DNA from 3 places in the Arthrobacter pascens genome. Region 3 is predicted to be linked to each of the others. Evidence: predicted binding sites of a transcription regulator. Region 3 holds the regulator's gene; each other region holds the start of a gene.
What was found. Region 3 encodes Rex, which represses fermentation and respiration genes when NADH is low (regulators of the CRP and FNR family bind a similar motif). Its sites were predicted from a motif close to CTTGTGAANNNNTTCACAAG; they were not measured.
Positions count from the first base shown of each region.

Region 1: the regulator Rex is predicted to act here: its motif matches at 1,410-1,429, upstream of QFZ40_RS07660 (glyceraldehyde-3-phosphate dehydrogenase).
Region 2: the regulator Rex is predicted to act here: its motif matches at 2,487-2,506, upstream of araB (ribulokinase).

Region 1 is NZ_JAUSXF010000001.1:1,661,801-1,665,414, forward strand. It holds gene QFZ40_RS07645 (zinc ribbon domain-containing protein) at 1-129, shown strand, start outside; gene QFZ40_RS07650 (YaaA family protein) at 133-897, opposite strand; RNA gene rnpB (RNase P RNA component class A) at 956-1,348, shown strand; gene QFZ40_RS07660 (glyceraldehyde-3-phosphate dehydrogenase) at 1,647-3,125, shown strand; gene QFZ40_RS07665 (hypothetical protein) at 3,214-3,423, shown strand; gene QFZ40_RS07670 (HNH endonuclease family protein) at 3,539-3,614, shown strand, end outside.
Region 2 is NZ_JAUSXF010000001.1:4,009,090-4,012,703, forward strand. It holds gene QFZ40_RS18415 (L-ribulose-5-phosphate 4-epimerase) at 1-649, opposite strand, end outside; gene araB (ribulokinase) at 646-2,421, opposite strand; gene QFZ40_RS18425 (ABC transporter substrate-binding protein) at 2,841-3,614, shown strand, end outside.
Region 3 is NZ_JAUSXF010000001.1:617,503-621,116, forward strand. It holds gene QFZ40_RS02795 (3-deoxy-7-phosphoheptulonate synthase) at 1-44, shown strand, start outside; gene QFZ40_RS02800 (helix-turn-helix domain-containing protein) at 186-410, shown strand; gene QFZ40_RS02805 (30S ribosomal protein bS22) at 562-660, shown strand; gene QFZ40_RS02810 (HAD family hydrolase) at 770-1,588, opposite strand; gene QFZ40_RS02815 (glutaredoxin family protein) at 1,678-1,932, shown strand; gene QFZ40_RS02820 (redox-sensing transcriptional repressor Rex) at 2,024-2,746, shown strand; gene QFZ40_RS02825 (hypothetical protein) at 2,835-3,614, opposite strand, start outside.

The sequences.
Region 1 (3,614 bases), 1.0 Mb from region 3:
ACGTCGGAGGCGTCCGGGATGAAACTCAGCCCCGGTGACCTCGCCGAGATTAAGTCGGCTTCTGAGGATGACATTGTCTTTTGCCCGGATTCCGGCTGCATCCTGGTCCGCTCCGCCGAATGGAACTGAGCACTAGTTGGGCAGGATGATGTTCAGGGCGTGCGCCTTCCTGGCTGAACCGTCAACGAGCTCCGCATCCCATTTCTCCTGCGCCGCTTTCAGCAGCTGAGCGGGCGTCCGCGGCGGGTTTCCGCGACGGGCCAGCAGGTGCCTGGCGAGCTCGCCCCGGGTGTGTTTGGCGAAGTGGCTGACCACTTTCCGCACCCCGTTGTCTTCTGTAAAGACATTGATGGCAACAGTCTGCGCCGGTGGCGGAGCCCAGGCCGCCGCGTAGGTGCTGGAACGGCAGTCCACCAGCAGTTCCCCGGCAGTGAGTTCAGTGAGGGCCTCCGCCAGCTGCGGCTTCCAGAACGAGGCGAGGCGTCCGACGTCGGGCAGCGGCGTCCCCATCGACAGCCGGTAGGCGGGGACCCTGTCCCCAAACCGGATGGCACCCCAGAGGGCTGAAATCACCAGCACTGAGTCGTCGGCCTTCCGGCGCTGCGCCGGGGTCAGGCTCCTGTAACCCAGTGCGTCATAAAGAACGCCGGAATAGATCTGGTGGGCAGGGGCGGCCGGTTCGGCTCCCAGCCGGGTGTTGCGTTCGACGTCGTCCTTCAGCGAGGCGCCCACGCCCAGCAGGGCCAGGGCGTCCTCATGCGCACTCACGGTACCGAGGGCCTCGAGGACTTTCGCCCGGTAGCTGTTGAGTGCCGGAAAACTCAGGGAAGACCAGTTGACGGCGGATCCGCCGGCTGCCGGGGTCTTGCCTTCGGAGGGGGGAAGCAGAATCAGCACCGTACGATACTACCGGCGGCGGGAGCATCAGCGGTGCGCCGGTAGACTGGATAACGGATGGGTTGACCAGGCGGCCGCGCGTCACGCAAGTGGCTCGAGGAACGTCCGGGCTCCGCAGGGCAGGGTGGTGGGTAACGCCCACTCGGGGTAACCCGCAGGCCAGTGCCACAGAGAACAGACCGCCTGGGTCGCGCCGGTTTGAAAGCGGCACGAACCAGGTAAGGGTGAAACGGTGGTGTAAGAGACCACCAGCTTCCCGGGTGACCGGGAAGGCTAGGTAAACCCCACCCGGAGCAAGGCCAGACAGGACACGTTTGAGGGCTGCCCGCCCGAGTGTCCGGGTAGGCCGCTGGAGGGTGCCGGCAACGGTACTCGTAGATGGATGGCCGCCGCTCCCTTTCCGGCAACGGAAGGGGAGGCACAGAACCCGGCGTATCGGTCAGCCCATCCATTAACCTGCCTGAGCTCACGGTGCAGCCAAGGCACACCCCTCCGCCAGCCGGCCTGAGGGCCATGTGAGTGATTTCACGCGACTCAGGCCATTCGCTGACTCCCGGCTAATTTACAATTGGAGACGGACGTAGAAGTTCTCCGCCGGAGCAGCGTTTGCAGCCGGCGGTTTTTCTTTGCACACGATCCAGGCACCCGGGGTGGACCGAATCCTGCCGGTGCCGGTGCCCCTGGACATCATCAGGTGGCAGACAACCGCATACGAGGACGTATGCGGCTGAACCGAGGAAGGTAGTTCTGTGAGCCAGACGTCAGATTCTTGTCTTGATACGTGGATGGGGCGGGAGGCCCTCGCCGAGGCCATGATCCCCGTGATCGGCCGGCTTTACCGCGAGAACAACGTGGTGACCAGCATCCACGGTCGCAGCCTGATCAACAAGTCCACCATGAACATCCTCAAGGCGCACCGCTTCGCCCGCCGGATGAGCAAGGATGAACTGCTCCTGGAGGAAACGGCCCCGCTGCTCAATGTGCTGGCCGGGCTGGAACTGGGAGCGGCGGCCATCGATATTGCCCGCCTCAACCAGAAGTTCAAGGAAGAGGCCGGAGACGCGACACTCGAGGAATTCCTCCGTGCCGAACTGGCCGATGTCGTGGGCAAACGGGGCGGCGACGACCGCACCAGCACCGACGTCGTGCTCTACGGCTTTGGCCGCATCGGCCGCCTGCTGGCGCGCCTCCTGATTGAAAAGGCAGGCGGCGGCCACGGCCTGCGGCTGCGCGCTATTGTGGTGCGACGCGGTTCGGACAAAGACCTGTCCAAGCGGGCAAGCCTCCTGCGCCGGGACTCGGTGCACGGCTCCTTCGAGGGAACCATCCGTGTGGATGAGGAAGCCAACACCATCACCGCCAACGGTGTCCAGGTCCAGGTCATTTACTCGGACAACCCGGCCACCATCGACTACACGGCCTACGGCATCCGCAACGCCCTGGTAGTGGATAACACAGGCCGCTGGCGCGATGCCGAAGGCCTCTCCCAGCACCTGCAGAGCACCGGCGTGTCCCGCGTGCTCCTCACGGCCCCGGGCAAGGGCGACCTGAAGAACATCGTCCACGGCATCAACCACGGCACCATCCTCGATTCCGACAAGATCGTCACTGCCGCCTCCTGCACCACTAATGCCATCACCCCGGTCCTGAAGGCCATCAACGACAAGTTCGGCGTGGTCCACGGCCATGTGGAAACTGTCCACTCGTTCACCAATGACCAGAACCTGATCGACAACTTCCACAAGGGCGATCGGCGCGGGCGCTCCGCCGCGCTGAACATGGTGATCACGGAAACGGGGGCTGCCAAAGCTGTCGCCAAGGCCTTGCCCGAACTGCTGGGCAAGCTCACGGGCAGCTCCATCCGAGTCCCCACACCGGATGTTTCCCTGGCGATCCTGAACCTCAGCCTCGAGCGGGGGACCACCAAGGACGAGATCAACAACTACCTGCGTGAAATGTCGCTGCATTCGGAGCTCCGCAAGCAGATCGACTACATCGATTCCCCTGAAGTTGTCTCCACGGACTTCGTCGGCTCCCGCCGCGCCGGGATCGTCGACGGCCTTGCCACCATCTCCAATGACAAGAACCTGGTTCTCTACGTCTGGTACGACAACGAGTTCGGCTACAGCTGCCAGGTGGTCCGTGTCATGGAGGAAATGGCCGGCGTCAACCCGCCGTCGTTCCCTGCGAAGGAAACCGCAGCAGCCCTCGCTGCAATCGCCGTTTAGTACCCAGCAGTACGCCACCCTTCGGATTCCGGGCATATTCTCGGCTGATTCACTGGAATCAGCCGGGAAACGGGACCACACTGGGGGCATGGAAAACGAATCGACTCTTCAACACGACACCACACTCGAACACGCCCTGGATGTGGCCAAGGCCAACCATAAGGAGGCCATCCGGCTTCTGGACAAGGCCCGCGAGGCACACAGGGCGGGGGATGTCAGTGAGGACCGGGTGCGCCAGCTCGAGGATCTCCTGCAACTGGCCGAAGAGGACCTCCGGAGGGTGACCCGGGAGCAGTAAGAGGGCTTCGACTCGACCGGCACCTGTCCTCCACACCTGTGGATAGCGGCCACGGAGTCGGTAGGGTGGCCTAGGCTCTTCTGGTGCACTACGTTTCCGGAAGGGCAGGCCGCCCGTGACCGTCAGTTGGACCGCGTACCGCCGCGCCCGCCGCCGTTCCAGGCAGGCCTGGGCGCTGCTCCTCGTGGTGG
Region 2 (3,614 bases), 3.4 Mb from region 3:
CGATATGGACCTGGTCGATGGGGATCGGCTCCCCCAGCTGGCGGGAAATGTGCACAGTACGTGCCACTTCCTCGCACATCACGGCAGCCTTGACCGCGGACTTGGCGTCTTTGCCGATGGTGAACGGACCGTGGTTCTGCATCAGCACGGCGGGCGAGTTGGAGCCCCTCAGGGTCTCCACGATTCCCTGCCCGATCGAGTCGTCGCCGATCAGGGCGAAGGGGCCCACCGGGATGGAACCGCCGAATTCGTCGCTCATCATGGTCAGCACGCAGGGGATGGACTCGCCCCGGGCCGCCCAGGCGGTGGCGTAGGTGGAATGGGTATGCACCACGCCGCCCACCTCAGGCATATGCCGGTAGACGTATGCATGCGCGGCAGTGTCCGACGACGGCGACAGCGGCGGGTTGCCCCACTCACCTTCCGCGTCACCGTCAACAGGAACCCCGTAGAGATCGGTGACCACCATTAGGTCCGGGGTCAGCTCGTCATAGGAGACACCCGAGGGTTTGATGACCATCAGTTCAAGGCCGGGGACGCGGGCCGAGACGTTTCCGGCTGTCCACACCACCAGCTCGTAGCGGGTGAGTTCCGCGTGCAGGGCGCAGACCTCGGAGCGAATGCGGGCGATGACTTCCAGGGCGCTCAAACGGACACACCCACGGCGCGTTCTGCCGCGTCGGACTCAGCCGGCGCGGAATGTGCGGCATCCAGGGCGGGCTTCGCCCGGCGCTGGATGGCCTTGAGCCGGTGCATCACATCGTTTGTTCCACGGCCGAAGTAGTCGTGCAGGGTCCGGTATTCCTGGAAGAGTTCCTCGTAGGCGGCAACGTTTTCAGGAATGGGAGTGTAGACGTCGCCCGGTTCGGAACCCATCGCTGCGGCAGCTACCCGGATATCGGCGTACTTCCCGGCCGCGACTGCGGCGTGGATGGCGGAACCCAGTGCGGGCCCCTGGGCTGAGCCGATGGTGGAGAGCTGAAGCCCGGTGATGTCCGCATAGATCTGCATGAGGAGCTTGTTCTTCAGCAGCCCGCCCGCCACGATGAACTCCTTGACGGGCACGCCGGAATCACGGAATGCGTCCACGATGGTCCGGGTTCCGAAGGCGGTGGCCTCCAGGAGGGCGCGGTAGGTGTCCTCCGGCCGGGTCGCGAGGGTCTGGCCCACCACGACGCCGGAGAGTTCGTGATCCACGAGCACCGAGCGGTTGCCGGAGTGCCAGTCCAGCGCAATCAGGCCGTGTTCGCCGATGGCCTGCCTGGAAGCGAGGTCGGTGAGGTACTCGTGGATACCCAGGCCTGCCGCTTCGGCGGCCTGGTGGTATTCCGGAGGGATGCCATATTTAGTGAACCATCCGAAGATGTCGCCGACGCCGGACTGGCCGGCTTCGTAACCCCAGAGGCCGTCGACGATGCCGCCGTCCACCACGCCGCACATGCCTGGTACTTCATGGAGCTCTGCTCCGTTCATGACGTGGCAGGTGGAGGTGCCCATGATGGCGACCAGCTGGCCTGGATCAACTGCCTTGGCTGCCGGCGCCGTGACGTGCGCGTCGACGTTGCCCACCGCAACGGCAATGCCTTCCGGCAGGCCGGTCCAGGCTGCGGCTTCGGCGGTGAGGTAGCCTGCAGCGTCCCCGAGGCGCCCAATGGTGTGTTCCAGTTTTGAGCTGACGAAGTCGGCAAACTCCGGGTTCAACGCCGCCAGGAAGTCCTCGGACGGGTAGCGGCCGTCCTGGTAGATGCCCTTGTAACCGGCGGTGCATGCGTTGCGCACGTACTTTCCGCACAGTTGCCAGACAATCCAGTCGGCAGCTTCCACCCAGTGGTCCATCTCGGCATAGGCCGCCGCGTCCTCCTCCAGGAGCTGGAGGCCTTTGGCGAACTCCCATTCGGAGGAGATGAGGCCGCCGTAGCGCGGGAGCCAATCCTCCCCGCGTTCCTCGGCCAGCTTGTTGATCCGGTCCGCCTGGGGCTGCGCGGCGTGGTGCCGCCACAGCTTCACGTAGGCGTGGGGCCGGTTGGCGAACCCGTCCAGCTCGTTGAGCGGCGTGCCGTCGGACTTGACTGGAACCATGGTGCAGGCGGTGAAGTCCGTGGCGATGCCGACGACGGCTGAGGGGTCGATTCCCGCGTCGGCGACGGCGGCGGGTACTGCGTTCCGGAGCACGTCGCGGTAGTCGTTGGGCACTTGAAGTGCCCATTCTCCGGGAAGCCGGGCGGCGCCGTCGCCAGCGACGTCCCGCGGAAGGACATCCGTCACGACTGCATGCGGATAATCAAACACTCCGCTGCCGAGTTCCTTGCCGTCCCGGACGCGCACCACTACGGCACGGCCTGAGAGAGTTCCGTAATCCACGCCGATGACGTAGTTTTCGGCATCGGGACCGCTGGAAGGGTGAGGTGTATTGCTCTGCATAAGGTGCCTCCAAGGTAGAGGCGAGGACCTCTTTACCCACGTTGGAAAAGGAAAGGACTACTACAATTGTGAACGCTAACACGAGCAGCGTCAAGGCCAGCTGAAACCGGGCCGGATTCGCCCTGGCTCTGCCGGCACAATGGCGCCCAGGACAACTGAAGGCAAATCCATCCACTTCGTCCAATGGCTGGTGAAAGCCTGGGCGGCGCTATGTACGCGGCGGGACGACCATGGGCAACGGAACGACGCGCAGTATCCAAATCGTGATCAGAGAAGCTTGACGCCAACATTGTTAGCGTTCACACTTGCTGCCAGAGCAGCAGCTCACTTGCAGCGATGGCGGTGTTTCGAATTCCCGCCTGCCTGTAATCCACGCATCCGGGAGGACGATTGTGTTCAAGAAAACCTTAGTCGCGGTCATGGCGGCATCAGCCCTGGCATTGACAGCCTGCGGCGGTGGCACCCAGGCCGCCAGCAGCGGAAGCAGCGGCGGCAACGCAGACAAAAAGATCGTGATGGGCTTCGCCCAGGTAGGCGCGGAAAGCGGCTGGCGCACCGCGAACACCAAGTCGGTCCAGGAATCGGCCAAGACGGCCGGAGTCGACCTGAAGTTCTCCGACGCCCAGCAGAAGCAGGAAAACCAGATCAAGGCGATCCGGTCCTACATCCAGCAGAAGGTGGACGTCATCGCCTTCTCCCCCGTGGTTGAATCCGGCTGGGACACCGTCCTGAAGGAAGCCAAGGACGCCAAGATCCCCGTCATCCTCACCGACCGCGCCGTGGACTCGGCTGACAAGTCCCTCTACAAGACCTTCCTCGGCTCCGACTTCGTCCTGGAAGGCAAAAAGGCAGGCGAATGGCTCGTCGCCGAGACAAAGGCGGCCACGGACACCGTGAACATCGTCGAAATCCAGGGGACTACGGGCTCCGCCCCCGCCAACGACCGTAAAGAAGGCTTCCAGGACGCCATCAAGGCCAACCCGAAGCTGAAGATCATCGCCTCGCAGAGCGGCGACTTCACCCGCAGCGGCGGCAAGCAGGTCATGGAAGCCTTCCTGAAGAACAACCCGGACATCGACGTCGTCTTCGCCCACAACGATGACGAAGGCCTCGGCGCAATCGAAGCCATCGAAGCCGCCGGCAAGGTACCGGGCAAGGACATCAAGATCATCACCATCGACGCCGTCAAGGAC
Region 3 (3,614 bases):
ACCAGCTGGCGGCGTCCGCCCGGAAGCGCCGGACGGCGAAATGATTACCGGGATGACTTTCACAACAGCCCCATGAACCTCTAGAGTATCTAGCACATGGTTGGTGGATGGCTCAGCATCGGCACACCGCAATGGCATATACCTGGGGTCAGTGTTGTCCATCCGTCAGCAAAGGAATAAGGGAAATGTCCGCAGAACAGAACTTCTCGAACGCGAAGTTCCTGACCGTGGCCGAAGTGGCTGAGGTCATGCGCGTCTCCAAAATGACCGTGTACCGTCTTGTTCATTCCGGCGAAATGCCGGCCGTGCGTTTCGGCCGTTCATACCGGGTGCCGGAAAAGGCCGTCGAACAGTACCTCAAAGGTGCTGTGGTGGACGGCGGCCACTCGCAGGCCTCGGAGACCGCCTGAAGGGCCCTGTCAGAAGCCGCTCCCGATAAGCGGTACCCTGTTAAGGAACGTTTTACGTCATTGTAAGAATCTGTCAGTTGTCCAGTCTGTAGCTCTGTCCACGGACCATTTCCATCAGACAGGTACTGCATCTAGTTTGTAAGGAACTTTCGTGGGTTCAGTTATTAAGAAGCGTCGCAAGCGTATGGCCAAGAAGAAGCACCGCAAGCTGCTTCGCAAGACCCGTCACCAGCGCCGCAATAAGAAGTAGAGATACTTCGAACTGCAGAAATGCCCGTTGCCATTCCGGCGACGGGCATTTTGTTTTGGTGGCGCTGGGCCATGGAGCGCTGGACCCGTGGAACGTGGAGCGCAGGCCGCTAGAGCCGCGGGCCGCGCATGCGGGAGTATCCACGCCAGAGCCCGTAGACGGCGCCCCCGGCGGTGGCGGCCTTGAGGCCGAGAGTGGCGGCCCTCCGCCCAGAGCGGAAGTCGTAGACAGGCCAGTTGTTGTCGCGGGCATGGCGGCGGAGCCTGGAATCGGGATTGATCGCGACAGGATGCCCGACGAGGCTCAGCAGCGGGATGTCATTGTAGGAATCGCTGTAGGCCCAGCACCTTTTGAGGTCCAGGCCCTCGACGTCGGCGATGCCCTGGACAGCCACTGCCTTCGCGGACCCGTGAAGGATGTCGCCTACCAGCCGCCCGGTGTACATTCCGTCGGCCACCTCGCCTACTGTTCCCAGCGCTCCGGTGAGGCCCAGGCGGGTGGAGATCACGGTGGCCACTTCAATGGGGGTGGCGGTGACCAGCCAGACGCGCCGGCCGACGCGCAGATGCTGTTCCGCCAGGGCCTTGGCTCCCGGCCAGATCCTGGACGCGATCATTTCGTCGTAGACCTCTTCGCCAAGGGCTTTGATGTCTTCCACGGTGATCCCGGCCGCGAGCGTGAGGGCGGAATCGCGGACTGCGTGGACGTCGTCGATGTTCTCGCCGCGCGTCACGAACTTGAACTGCTTCCAGGCAAAACCGGCGGCCTGCAAAAGCGTGAAAGCGCCGCGCTGGTGCATCTTGCGGGCCACATGGAAAAGGCTGGCGCCCCTCATGAGGGTGTTGTCGACGTCGAAGAAGGCGGCTTCACCGGTCTGCGGCAGCGCAGCCGGCTGGGTCACCACAGCGACGTACTTCTCCTCGGGCATGTCCCCGAGTCTAGTCAATCCAAAGGGCCGTCGCCTTCCGCGTCGCCGTGCGCCGCGCTGCCGCTCCTAAAGGGCGATACGGTTGAACTATGGCAAAACCGCAGGTTGTTCTGATCACCAAGGCTGACTGTCACCTGTGTGCGGACGCGCGCGACGCCGTCGGGCGGGTCACTGCCTCGCTGGGGCTTGAGTGGACGGAGCAGCCGGTGGACCAGCTGCCGGAATTGCGCGAACGCTACGCCGAAGAGATCCCCGTGGTGCTGGTGGACGGTGTCCAGCGTGACTTTTGGAAGATCGATGAAGTCCGCCTGGAGCGCGTCCTGCAACGGGCCATGGCGGAGTAGGAACGGCGGTTCCGTGCAATGGCAGCCGCTTTGTTGGCACCGGTGATGGGGCTCTAGAGTGGAGTCACGACGCGACGGGATGGAGGGGATAGTGACTTCACTGGATTCTTCTCCCCATGCTGTCCAGGGGGTTCAGCCCGTCCCGGCCGGCCAGGAGGGCAAAGCGGCAGGTGGCAAGCAGATTCCGCCCGCGGCTGTTGCCCGCCTGACGCTGTACCTCCGCGCCCTGAACACCATGCTCGCCGAGGGCGTGGAACGGGTTTCTTCGGAATCGCTGGCCGAGGCGTCCGGTGTCAGTTCCTCGACTCTTCGCAAGGACCTTTCCCACGTGGGTTCCTATGGCACCCGCGGCGTGGGGTACGAAGTGCAGTACCTGAGCCGTCACATTGCCGCTGCGCTCGGACTCACCCACGACTGGAAAGTCGCCATCGTCGGCGCCGGTAACCTGGGCAAGGCCCTGGCACGATACGGCGGCTTCGAATCCCGGGGCTTCGACGTTGTGGCCATTTTCGACGCCGACCAGATGGTGGTGGGCAACGAAGTGGGTTGGCTGCGGGTTAGCGACGTTGCCGATCTTGAGACGGTGCTGCACCGCACGGGTGCCAACATGGTGGTCCTGGCCCTGCCTGCCGCAGTGGCGCAGGGTGTGTGTGACCGCGTGGTGGCAGCGGGCGTCCACAGCATCCTGAGTTTCGCGCCGGTGATGCTGCAGGTCCCCGACGGCGTCAACCTCCGAAAAGTGGACATGGCCACCGAACTGCAAATTCTTGCCTACCACGCACAGCGGGCGCAGACCCCGGGCCAGACTGCCTAAATCTCGCTGCCGGCCAGGGGTCCACGCCCGTCGGGTGGTTTACTGCTTGGGGTTTCCAGCTGGTCTAGGTTTCCAGCTGGTCTGGGGGTCAGCGGGTACCGTAGGGATTGCCGGGCTGGCCGTAAGGGTTGGCGAACGGCTGCTGCCTGCGGAAGTACGGAGCGGCCGACGGCAGGTACAGCAACACGATGGCTGCAATGCCGGCCAAAGTCCCCAGGGTCCCGATGTTAGGGACCCCGAACAGTCCGAGGACCGAAATGGCAGCGAAGACCGTTCCCAGGATGCGGGCCCAGTTTTTGCCCTTGCGGACGAAGAACGCGACCAGCGCGTAGAGCCCGGCGCCGATGATGGCGAATACGACCAGCGTGCCGACGATGACGCCCTTCATCTGGTCATAGGAGACGGCGGTGCCACCGCCACTGTTTTTGATGGCCTCCTCGAAGGTGTTCCGCATCGCCGGATCATCCAGCTGTCCGATGCCCATGAGCGTGGAGATGACAAAGAGAATGCCGGCTCCGATCAACAACCAGAACGAAATATCGACCAGCTTGGGGATTCCCGACGCTCCCGTGGCCTGTGGCTGCTCCGAGGGAAACTGCCCGTAGGGTGACTGTCCGTACGGTGACTGTCCGTAGGGCTGGCCGAACTGCTGCTGCCCGTACGGCTGGCCGAACTGCTGCTGCCCGTAGCCGGGTCCTTGCGGGGCGTTTTGGCCGTACTGGGGTGTGGCGGGGTTCTGCTGCCCGTACTGCGGGGCGTTTTGGCCGTACTGGGGTGTGGCGGGGTTCTGCTGCCCGTACTCCGGGGCATTCTCGCCGTAACGCGGAGCCGGGCGCTTGCCTTCGGACTCAGGCTCATTCGGGTTGGG